DNA from 2 places in the Pseudokineococcus sp. 5B2Z-1 genome. Region 2 is predicted to be linked to the other one. Evidence: predicted binding sites of a transcription regulator. Region 2 holds the regulator's gene; the other holds the start of a gene.
The links. The regulator LexA, encoded in region 2, represses DNA repair genes until DNA is damaged. The targets are predictions, from matches to a motif close to TCGAACANNTGTTCGA.
Positions count from the first base shown of each region.

Region 1 (5,704 bases), on a different contig from region 2:
AGGCTCTCCTGCACCGAGCGGCGCACCCGGGCGCCGGAGAAGTCGTCGGCGCCGGGCAGCGGGTCCACCTTCGTCGCGAGCAGGACGCCGTCGGGCAGGCCGCCCGCGCGCCGCAGCCCGAGGCCGAGGCGCCGCTCGCTCTCGCCGTCGCCGTACTGGTTCGAGGTGTCGAGGTGGGTGATGCCGCGGCGGAGCACCTCCTCGACCGTCGCGAGCGCCTCCTCCTCCGGGACGTCGTGCGCGGGCGGGATCGTCGTCCCGCCGAGCGAGCTCGTCCCGAGGGCCAGGGCGGTGGTGGACAGGCCCGTGCGTCCCAGCGGGCGGGTCGCGAGGGGGTCGGGGGTCGTCGTCGGCACAGGGGCTCCGCATCCGTCGGGTCGGTCGGTCGGGTGGTCGGGCTGGGTCGGTCGGGCTGGGTGGGTCGTGCGGCGGGTCAGGTCGTGCGGCGGGCCAGGCGCAGGGTCACCACCTGGAAGGGCCGCAGCCGCAGCGCCGCGCCGCCGCCCTCGTCGAGGTCTCCGCTCGCCAGCGCGCCGCGGACGTCGTCGGGCGCGGGGCGCTCGAGCAGGTCGACCTCGTCGACGCCCGCGACGGGGAAGGACGGGAGGAGGCGGGCGCGGGCGCGGCCGCCGAGCGCCTCGTAGAGCCGGACGACGACGTCACCGGACCGGTCGTCGGCGACCTTGACCGCCTCGACGACGACGGCGCCCGGGGCGCTCTCGTCCTCCAGGCGGACGACCGGTGCGACGGCGCGGCCCCCGGTGGCGCGCCGCTCCGGCAGGTTGAGGGCGTAGCCCTCCCGGACGGCGTCGGCCGTCCCGGCGCCGACGACGAGGGACGCGCGCAGCACGTGGGTCCCCTGGTCGGTGTCCGGGTCCGGGAAGCGCGGCGCGCGCAGGAGCGACAGGCGGACGGTCGACGTCGTGCCGCCGCCCTCGCGGGGGTGCCGGGTGACGTCGTGCCCGTAGGTGGCGTCGTTGACGACGGCGACGCCGTAGCCCGGCTCGCCGACGTGGACGAACCGGTGGGCGCAGACCTCGAAGCGGGCGGCGTCCCACGTCGTGTTGACGTGGGTGGCGCGCCGCAGGTGGCCGAACTGCGTCTCGAAGGCGGCCGAGTCCGTGTGGACGTCGAGGGGGAAGGCGAGCTTGAGGACCTTCTCGCGCTCGGCCCAGTCGATCTCGCAGCGGACGTCCACGCGGGCCGCACCGGGGACGAGCACGAGGTCCTGCACCGCGGTCGAGGCGCCGAAGGAGCGGCGCACCCGCACGCCGGCGGCGCCGTCGCCCGCGTCCGGGAGCAGCTCGACGGCGTCGGCGCCGACGAGGTCGCTCACGCGGTGGCGGTAGGAGGCGTCGAGGTCCCAGGAGTCCCAGGCGTTCGGGGCGTCGGGGTGCAGCTGGAGCAGCGCGCCCGCGCCCCCCGGGGCGAGGACCTCGCGGTCGGCGGCGAGGTCGCGCACGGAGGTGAGCAGCCCGCGGGCGTCCACGACGGCGCGGACCACGCCGTTGTCGAGCACCCACCCGTCGCCGTCGCGCTCGGCCCGCGCGGGCGGCGCGCCGTCGTCGGGGACGCCGGCGCCCAGCGCGGGGACGCCGCGGCGGGCGTGCGGGGCGGCGTTGAGGACGACGTCGCCGTCGCTCCCGTCACCCGGGAGCGCGTCCAGGGCGGACGCGACGAGGCCCTCGAGCTCCTCGGTGACGCGGGCGTAGGTCGCGCGCGCCTCGCGGTGGACCCACGCGATGGAGGAGCCGGGGAGGATGTCGTGGAACTGGTGCAGGAGCACCGTCCTCCACAGCCGGTCGAGCGCGTCGTGGGGGTAGGCGAAGGCGTCGTCGGCGAGCGCGGCCGCCGTCGACCACAGCTCGGCCTCCCGCAGGAGGTGCTCGCTGCGGCGGTTGCCCCGCTTGGTGGCCGCCTGCGAGGTGTAGGTGCCCCGGTGCATCTCGAGGTACAGCTCGCCCACCCACACGGGGCCGTCGCCGTGCTCGTCCTCGACCGCCGTGAAGAAGGCCGACGGCGCCTCGACGGCGACGCGGGGCGAGCCCTCGAGGTCGGCGGTGCGCCGCGCCCGCTGGAGCATCTCGCGGGTGGGGCCGCCGCCGCCGTCGCCGTACCCGAACGGCACGAGGGACCGGTTCGACCAGGCCGTGTCGCGGTGGTTGCGCTGGGCGTGGGCGAGCTCCGCGCCCGTCAGCTCGGCGTTGTACGTGTCCACGGGCGGGAAGTGGGTGAGCACGCGGGTGCCGTCGAGCCCCTCCCACCAGAAGGTGTGGTGCGGGAAGACGTTCGTCGTGTTCCAGCTGATCTTCTGCGTGAGGAACCACCGGGAGCCCGACAGGCGCACGAGCTGGGGCAGGGCCGCCGAGTACCCGAAGGAGTCCGGCAGCCAGACCTCCTGCGTGTCGACGCCGAAGCGCTCGAGGAAGTACCGCTTGCCGTGGACGAGCTGGCGCGCCATGGCCTCCGAGCCCGGCATGTTCGTGTCGGACTCGACCCACATGCCGCCCACGGGGACGAAGCGCCCGTCGCGCACCTTCTCCGCCACACGGGCGAAGACCTCGGGGCGGTGCTCCTCGAGCCACGCGTACTGCTGGGCGGAGCTCATGGCGTGGACGAGGTCGCGCCCCTCGGGCGCGTCCATGAGGTCGACGACGTTCGACGCCGTCCGCGCGACCTTGCGCACGGTCTCCCGCAGCGGCCAGAGCCACGCCGAGTCGATGTGCGCGTGCCCGACGGCGGTGACGCGGTGCGCGCTGGCCGTCGCGGGCGCCGCGAGGACCTGCGTGAGCTCCGCGCGGGCCGCGGCGGCCGAGCCGGCGACGTCCTGCAGGTCGAGGGCGTCGAGGGCGCGCTCCAGCGCGCGCGCCACCTGCCAGCCGCGCGGGTCGCCGTCGGCCAGCTCGGCGAGGAGGCCGCCGAGGACCTCGAGGTCGGCGACGAGCTCGTGCACGTCGCGCTCGAGGACGGCGACGTCGGCGCGGTCGAGCCGGTAGAGCGGCTCGGGGGGCGCGGTCGTCCGGTCGCCCAGCACGGTCGGGCCGAAGCGGTCGCCCTCGTCGGCGAGCACGAGGGGGTTGGCCGCGGCCTCGACGAAGAGGTCGACGCGCTCGCCGCCCGCGGCGGGGTCGGCGACGGGCACCCAGCCGTTGCGGGGGTTGAGGCCCTTCACCGGCGTCCCGTCGGGCCGGTGGACGAGGCCCTCGGCCTGGAAGCCCGGCGTCGCCCCCCGCCAGCCGAGGTCGACGACGAGCTCCACCCGGTGACCGGCCGCCTCGGCCGGCACCTCGCCGGTGAGGTGCAGCCACGTCGTCCCCCACGCCGGGCCCCACGGGTCGCCCACGGCCATCGGCTCGTAGCGGGCGTCGGCGGCGCGCGCCGGGCCGGGCAGCGCGGCGGCGGGGGCCACGGGCTCCCCGCGGCCCCGGCGCCCCTCCTCGTCGGCCACGTGCCAGGCCTCGACGCGCAGGGGCGCCACCGTGCGGTGCACGGCGGGACGCAGACGGTGCTCGAGCGTGCGCACCAGGCGGGCGCGCAGGAGGTCGCGGTCGTCGTGCATGGGTGGGGCTCCCCTCGGGGCGGGCCGGTCGGCGGAGGCGGCGGTCGGTGGGGGCCGCGGTCGGTGGGGGCCGCGGTCGGCGGAGGCGGTGGTCGGCGGAGGCGGTGGTCGGCGGAGGCGGTGGTCGGCGGAGGGGCGGCGGTGAGGTCCTCGGGGTCTCGGGGCCCGGTCGGGGTGAGTGCCGGTTCCTCGGCGGGTCCGGTCGTCGGCGGGTCCGGTCGTCGGCGGGTCCGGTCGTCGGCGGAAGCGGCACGGGCAGTAAGGCACACGCGGCCGCCGTGTGGTGGCGAGCGCACCGGCGGGCCGCCGACCACCGCGGCGGTGAGGGCGGTCCGGACGTCGATCGAGGTCTCTCGTGCCGTCTAGCGCCGCGTCGAGACGGTCGCAGACGACGGCATCGGACACCGCCGACCGGTCGTCCACAGGCAGCCGCCGCCGACGGGCCGCTGTCGGTGGGGGGCGCTACCGTCGTGCTTGTTCGAACAGGCGTTCGACTGTCGGTGAGGGGAGGTGCCGTGGACACCACGGACGGCGAGCGCGCCCCCTCGGACGACGGGCCGCCGGGCGGCACCGCCTCGGTGCGTGACCGGGCCCGCGCCCTCGTCGACGACATGGTCGTCGGGCAGGCGGAGCGAGCGCGGTCCTGGGCCGGGACGCTGCGGGCGGTCGCGGACCTCGTCGACGCCCTCTCCGCCCCCGACGCGCTCGCCGGGCCGCTCAGCGGCGGACCCGACGGCTCGTCGGCGCCCACGGCCACCGGAGGCGCGCGCGCCGGGTCGCCCGCCGCCGCCCGAGCCCGCCACCGGGCTCGTCAGCGGGCCCGGGCGAGGGCCGTGCGCGCGCACGCCACGGGCGACCCCGTCGAGGCCGCCGTCGCCGAGGTGGCCCTGGCGATGCACCTGACGACCGCGGCCGCCGCCCACCTCGTCGACCAGGCGCTGGCGCTCACCACCGACCTCACGGCCACCTACGCCGCGCTGGCGGCCGGCACCACGGACGAGGCCCGCGCGAAGGTGGTCGTCGACGGGACGGCGCACCTGCCCGCCGCGTCGGCGCGGCGGGTCGACGCGCTGCTGCAGCCGGCCGAGCTCGCCGGGCTGACGACGGCCGAGCTGCGCGCGCGGGTCCGCCACCTCGCCGCCGTGGCCGAGCCCGCCGAGGAGGCCGCCCGGAGCCGGGAGGGCGTCTGCGCCCGCGGCGTCCGCCTCCTCCCCCTGGGCGACGGGCTGGCCGAGCTGCGCGCCACCGGCCCCGCCCTCGACCTCGCGTCCGCCTTCGACGCCCTCACCGGCGCCGCCCGCGCCCGCTCCGGCCCGCACGGGCGCACCGACCCGCACGCCGCCCTGGCCGCCGGGGTCGATCCGCTCGTCGTCGACCCGGCGTCGCTGCCCGACCGCCGAGGTGTGGACGCACGGCGCTTCGACGCGCTCGTCGACGTCCTCGTGCGGCCGACGGCGGGGGCCGCGGAGCCCGCTGCCACCGCCGGGCGCGCGACCGACGAGGACGCCGACGCGGCAGGAGACCGCCCGGCCGCTGATGACGACGCCGACGACCACACCGCCGAGCGCGCCGGCGCGCACGGCGGTCGCTGCCACGGGCCGCAGGTGGTCGTCGCGATGACGAGCCTGCTCGGCCCCGACGACGAGCCCGCGCAGCTGGCGGGCGTCGGGCCCGTCCCCGCCGCCCACCTCGTCCAGCACCTGCGCGACCACCCCTTCCGCCGGGCCTTCACCGACCCCGCCACCGGGCGGCTGGTCGCCCTGGACGGGCACCTCCTGCGCGTCGCCGGCGGGGCGGGCTCCCGGAGCACCGCGACGGTGCCGCTGCCGGGGCTGCAGCGGCTCCTCGCGGAGGGCTCGCCCGCGGACGCCGGCGCGGCCAGCGGCGGACCTGCGTCGAGCACGTCACCGTCGACCCATGCACGTGAAAGGGAGCCGCGAGGCGACGACCAGCCCACCGACGGGGCGGCGGACCGCGGGCCGGCCGGGAGCGGTCCCCCGCCCGGTGCCTCACCACCGGGGGCCCCGGAGCCGTCGACCTCCCCGGCCACCACCTCTCCTCCCGGGCGCCGCCGCGGCGCACCGGCACGTCCTCGCCTGGCGTGCCCCGTCGCCGCCGCCGGAGGCGGCCCGTACACGCCGAGCG
Region 1 is NZ_JBBHZG010000004.1:64,112-69,815, forward strand. Features, by position in the region: gene WDV85_RS11135 (aldo/keto reductase) at 1-356, opposite strand, end outside; gene WDV85_RS11140 (alpha-mannosidase) at 434-3,559, opposite strand; gene WDV85_RS11145 (HNH endonuclease signature motif containing protein) at 4,075-5,704, shown strand, end outside.
Region 1: the regulator LexA is predicted to act here: its motif matches at 4,038-4,053, upstream of WDV85_RS11145 (HNH endonuclease signature motif containing protein).

Region 2 (5,704 bases):
CGAGCCCCTGCTCGGTCGCCGCCTCACGTGGCAGGTCGTCAAGGGCCGGGCCAACCACCTCTGCGTCCACAAGCTCGACGGCGGCTTCCCCGAGGACGACGGGCTCTTCGAGGCGCCGGCGCCGCTGCCCGGCCGGTCGGTGACCGGAGGGGCCTCGAGCCGCCTCGGCCGCGAGGTGGTGCGGCTGCGCGAGTGGGCCCGGACGACGGAGACCGGCGACCGCGACGACCTCGTGCCCGGCGTCAGCGAGACCGCCTGGCGCCAGCTCGCCGTCACCGCGCGCGAGTGCCTCGGCGCCAGCCGGTGCCCGCAGGCGCAGGAGTGCTTCAGCGAGCGGGCGCGCGAGCGCGCCCGCGAGGTCGACGTCGTCGTCACCAACCACGCGCTCCTCGCCATCGACGCCTTCGAGGGGCGCTCCATCCTCCCCGAGCACGAGGTCCTCGTCGTCGACGAGGCGCACGAGCTGGCCGACCGGGTCACCTCCGTCGTCTCGGCGCAGCTGACGGCGGCCTCGGTGGCCGCGGCGGCGACCCGGGCGCGCCAGGCGGGGTCGGACACCGCGCGCCTCGACGCCGCGGCCGAGGACCTCGGGGTGGCGCTCGCCGACGTCCCCGAGGGCCGCTTCGCCCGGGGTCTGCCGGAGCTCGTCCACCTCGCCGTGGCCGGCGTCCGCGACGCCGCCCGCGAGCTCGTCGGCCAGCTCAAGCCGCCGCCGGGGGAGCGGCCCACGGAGGCGCTGGCCGGTGCGCTGGCGGTCGCCAAGGCGGCGGTCGGCGAGGTCCACGAGGTGGCGGAGCGGATGACGTCGGCGCCCCGCGACGGCACCGGTCACGACGTCCTGTGGCTGTCGGTCTCCGACCTGTCCTCCACGCCGTCCGCGGCCCGGCGCATGCTGCACGTCGCGCCGCTGCAGGTGGCCGGCCTGCTCCGCGAGGCGCTCTTCGCCGAGCGGACCGTCGTGCTGACCTCGGCCACCCTCACCACGGGCGGCACCTTCACCGGCGCCGCGCAGTCGGTCGGCCTCGCGCGCCCTCCCGCCGCGGGGGAGGACGCCGGCCCGGGCCCGAGCTGGGACGGGCTCGACGTCGGCAGCCCCTTCGACTACCCCCGCCAGGGGATCCTCTACCTGGCGCGCCACCTGCCCGTGCCGGGGCGCGAGGGCGCCGGGACGCCGGTCGTCGACGAGGTCGTCGAGCTCGCCCGCGCGGCCGGGGGGCGCACGCTCGGGCTCTTCTCCTCCCGGCGGGCCGCCGAGGCCGCCGCGGAGGTGCTGCGCGAGCGCCTCGACGTCCCGGTCCTGTGCCAGGGGGACGACGTGACGCCGACCCTCGTGCGGGAGTTCGCGGCCGACCCCAGCAGCGTCCTCGTCGGCACGCTGTCGCTGTGGCAGGGCGTCGACGTCCCCGGCCCCTCGTGCCAGCTCGTGACGATCGACCGCATCCCCTTCCCTCGGCCCGACGACCCGCTGCTGTCCGCGCGCGCCGAGGCCGTGGCCCGCGCCGGCGGCAACGGTTTCCTCGCGGTCTCGGCCCAGCACGCGGCCCTGCGCCTGGCGCAGGGCGCGGGGCGTCTCGTGCGCTCGACGGCCGACCGCGGGGTCGTGGCCGTCCTCGACCCGCGGCTCGCGACCGCCCGGTACGCCGGCTTCCTGCGCGCGAGCCTGCCGCCGCTGTGGGCCACGAGCGACCGCGAGGTCGTCATCGGGGCGCTGCGCCGGCTCGACGCCGCGGCGCGGGCTGCGGAGGGCTGAGGGACCGGAGCAGGGGCGCCCGGAGCAGGGGCGCTCGGAGCGGGGGCGCCCGGAGCGGGGGGCGCCGCCCTGCGAGGCGCGCCGGGGCCCGCCGACCTAGCGTGCGGGCATGGCCGCCGCTGCCCGACCCGACCGTCCCGGAGCCGCCGAGTGGGTGCCGCAGGACCCCGCCCTGCGCGACGTCGAGCACCTGCGGGCCGCGGCGCGCGAGTGCCGCGGCTGCGAGCTGTGGGAGCCGGCGACGCAGGTCGTCTTCTCCGCCGGATCCCCCTCCGGCCGGATGGCCCTCGTCGGCGAGCAGCCCGGGGACCAGGAGGACCGCCGGGGCGTGCCCTTCGTCGGGTCCGCAGGGCGGCTGCTCCAGGCCGCGGTCGAGGAGGCGGGCATCGCCCGCGAGGACGTCTACGTCACCAACGCCGTCAAGCACTTCCGCTTCACGCAGAGCGCTCCGGGCAACCGCCGCGTCCACGCCACGCCCGACGCGGGCCACGTCACCGCCTGCCGGCCCTGGCTGGCCGCCGAGCTCGCCGCCGTCGACCCGGACGTCGTCGTCGTCCTGGGCGCGACGGCCGGTCGCGCCCTGCTCGGCCCGTCCTTCCGCGTGACGAAGGAGCGCGGCCGGGTGCTCGAGCGGGAGACGAGCCGGGGCCCCAAGCGCTTCGTGGCGACCATCCACCCGTCCGCCGTCCTGCGGACCCCGGACGACCAGCGCGAGGAGGCCCGCGCCGGACTCGTGGCCGACCTGCGGGTGGCCGCCGAGGCGCTCGGGCCGACGGCCTAGCCGTCCGCGCCCCCAGCGCCCCGGCGGCCGAGGGCGGAGCGTCCCGGCGCCCGAGGGACTGCACCCCGGGCCGTCGCCCCCGGGTCGCCCCGCTCAGACGCTGCGCAGCACCGCCACGACCCGGCCGAGGACGACGGCCTCGTCGCCGGGGATGGGCTCGTAGGCGGCGTTGCGCGGCAGCAGGCGCACGTGGCCGTCGCGCCGCTGGAACACCTTGACGGTGGCCTCGCCGTCGATCATCGCGGCCACGACCTCGCCGTTCTCGGCGACCGGCTGCTGGCGGACGACGACCCAGTCCCCGTCGCAGATGGCGGCCTCCACCATCGAGTCGCCGGCGACCTTGAGCAGGAAGAGCTGCCCGTCGCCGACGAGCTGGCGCGGCAGGGGGAAGACGTCCTCGACCGCCTGCTCGGCGAGGATCGGCCCGCCCGCCGCGATCCGTCCGACGACCGGCACGTAGGTGGCCGCGGGGCGCGCGTCGCCGGCCCCGGTCTCGTCCGGAGCGCCGGCGTCCGCCGCGGCCTCGTCGGGGACGGCGCGCAGCAGGGGCTCGCCCCCGGCCGCCGCGCCGCGCGAGCCCGGTACGACGACCTCGATGGCCCGGGGGCGACGGGGGTCGCGGCGCAGGAAGCCCTTGCGCTCGAGCGCCGCCAGCTGGTGCGCGACGCTGGACGGGCTCGTCAGCCCGACGGCCTCCCCGATCTCCCGCATGCTCGGGGGGTAGCCGCGCCGCTCGACGGCCTCGCCGATGCACTCGAGCACCTTGCGCTGGCGCGCGGTGAGGCCGTCGACCGCCGGCGCGTCGGGCATCTCGACGACCGTCGCCCCGGAGCCCTCGCCCGCCCGGTCCTCGCCGGCCCCAGCGCCGTCGGCTGCCTGCTGCCGGCCGTCCTGCTCCTCGTCGCCGCTGCGCCGCGCCACGTGGCCTCCCGAGCTCGGTGTCGGCGACCGCCCTCGTGCGGGACGCCGTGCCGGCCAGGGTAGGGAGACCGCACCACATGATCAAACACCTGTTCGAGCGTGTCGCGTGCGGATCTCGCGGTGCGGTGGGGCGCCGCGGGGCCTCGGGCGCGACGGTCGGGCGCGACCGTCCGGACCTCTCGCGCGGTCGTTCGGAGGGTCGGGGTGGCCGTGGCGCACGGCGGGCGGCGCCCGTTGTCGGTGGTCGGTGCTGGAGTCGTGCACGTCGGCGGGGCGCCCGTCCTCCTCGGGGGCCGGCGCCCCTCGCCGGGTCCGGTCGAACACCTGTCTGGACGCCGGGCCGCCACGCTGGTACAACATCGCACAGACGTTCGACCGACAGCGCGAGCCGTCGGCCCTCCCGGGCCCCCGGCGCCGCAGCCGCCCTCGACACGCACGTCCGCGGAGCCTCCGGCAGGAGGGGCCGTGGTCCTCCCGGAGGTCACCATGAGCGCACTGGTCCTGCTCCCGCCGCTGGGCGCCCCCGCGCGCAGCCCGCGCTCGGGCGCTCGACGTCGCCACCTGTCCCTCGTCCCGGCGCCCCGCCGCGCACCTCGACCCGTGCCGGCCGTGCGCCGCACCGCGCCCGTGGTGGCGCCGGCGCCGGTCGCCGAGCTGCCGGTCCCCGAGGCACCGGTCGGGGCGGCGGGATCGTGCCGGCCCCGCCGCCGCCCGGTCGCCCTCCGCGTCACCCGGCGCGGGCGCCTGGCGCTCACGGTCTCGGTGACCGTCCTGCTGGCGGCCGGGGCCGTCCTCGCCCTGTCGGCGGGCTCGCGCCCGGCGCCGGCCGCCGCCGCGCCCGCGGTCGTCGCGGCGGCGCCCGTGGCCGAGGCCCCCGCCGAGGTCGTCGTCCTGCCGGGCGACACGCTGTGGTCCATCGCCGACGAGGTCGCGGCGCCGGACGAGGACGTCCGTGACGTCGTGCTGCGCCTGAAGGAGGCCAACGGCCTCGACTCGGTGGCGCTGGCGGTGGGGGACCGGATCCTCGTCCCCGCCTGAGGCGCCCCCGGGTGGCGCCGCGGCGGCCCCCGCTCTGCCAGAGTGGCGCCGTCAGCGCCAGCTCCGCCGCGGCGGCGGCGGAGCCGTGCCCGCGGCTCGTCCCGCGGAGGCCGCATGAGCCGCACCGACCCCGACCCGCAGGCCACGACCGACGGCGTACCGCTCGGGGGGCGGGTCGACCGCTTCTTCGGGGTCACGGCCCGTGGCTCGACCATCGGCCGGGAGGTCCGCGGCGGCCTCGTGACGTTCGTGGCCATGGCCTACATCGTCGTGCTGAACCCGCTGATCATCGGGACGGTGCCGGACTCGACGGGCACCTACCTCGGGGGCGGCGACGCACCCGACCTGCCGGCCGTGGCCGCCGTGACCGCCCTCGTGGCGGCGGTCATGACGATCCTCATGGGCCTCGTCGGTCGCTTCCCCCTCGGCCTGGCCGCCGGGCTCGGCCTCAACGCCTTCATCGCCTACGGCGTCGCGAGCCTGCCGGGCATGACCTGGCCCATGGCCATGGGGCTCGTCGTCCTCGAGGGCCTCGTCATCCTCGTCCTCGTCCTCACCGGCTTCCGCCGCGCCGTCCTGCGCGCGGTGCCGCGCCAGCTCAAGACGGCCATCAGCGTCGGCATCGGCCTCTTCCTCACCCTCGTCGGGCTCGTCAACGCCGGCTTCGTCCGCGCCCCGGTGGGCGGGGGCACGCCGCTCGAGCTGGGCGTCGGCGGCTCGCTGCGGGGCTGGCCCACGGTCGTCTTCGTCGTCGGGCTCCTCGTCACCGTCGTCCTCGTCGTCCGGGGCGTCCGCGGCGCCCTGCTCATCGGCGTCGTCGTCGCCACCGCCCTGGCGCTCGTCGTCCAGGCGGCGTTCGACGTCGGCGGGCAGGCGCCCGACGGGAGCAACCCGACGGGCTTCGGGCTCACGGTGCCCGAGGCGCCGGCGTCCTGGCTCGCGTGGCCCGACCTGGGGCTCCTCGGCCAGGTGAGCGTCTTCGGCGCCTTCGCCGCGGTCGGCGCCGTCACGGCCGTGCTCGTCGTCTTCACCCTCGTCGTCGCCGACTTCTTCGACACGATGGGGACGATGGTCGCGGTCGGCGCGGAGGGCGGGCTGCTGGACGAGGAGGGCAACCCCCTCGGCAGCCAGCGGATCCTCCTCGTCGACTCCCTGGCCGCCGTCGCCGGCGGGGCGGCGAGCGCCTCGAGCGCGACGAGCTTCGTCGAGTCCGC
Region 2 is NZ_JBBHZG010000003.1:312,238-317,941, reverse strand. Features, by position in the region: gene WDV85_RS10000 (ATP-dependent DNA helicase) at 1-1,750, shown strand, start outside; gene WDV85_RS09995 (UdgX family uracil-DNA binding protein) at 1,860-2,531, shown strand; gene lexA (transcriptional repressor LexA) at 2,625-3,341, opposite strand; gene WDV85_RS09985 (LysM peptidoglycan-binding domain-containing protein) at 3,939-4,490, shown strand; gene WDV85_RS09980 (NCS2 family permease) at 4,605-5,704, shown strand, end outside.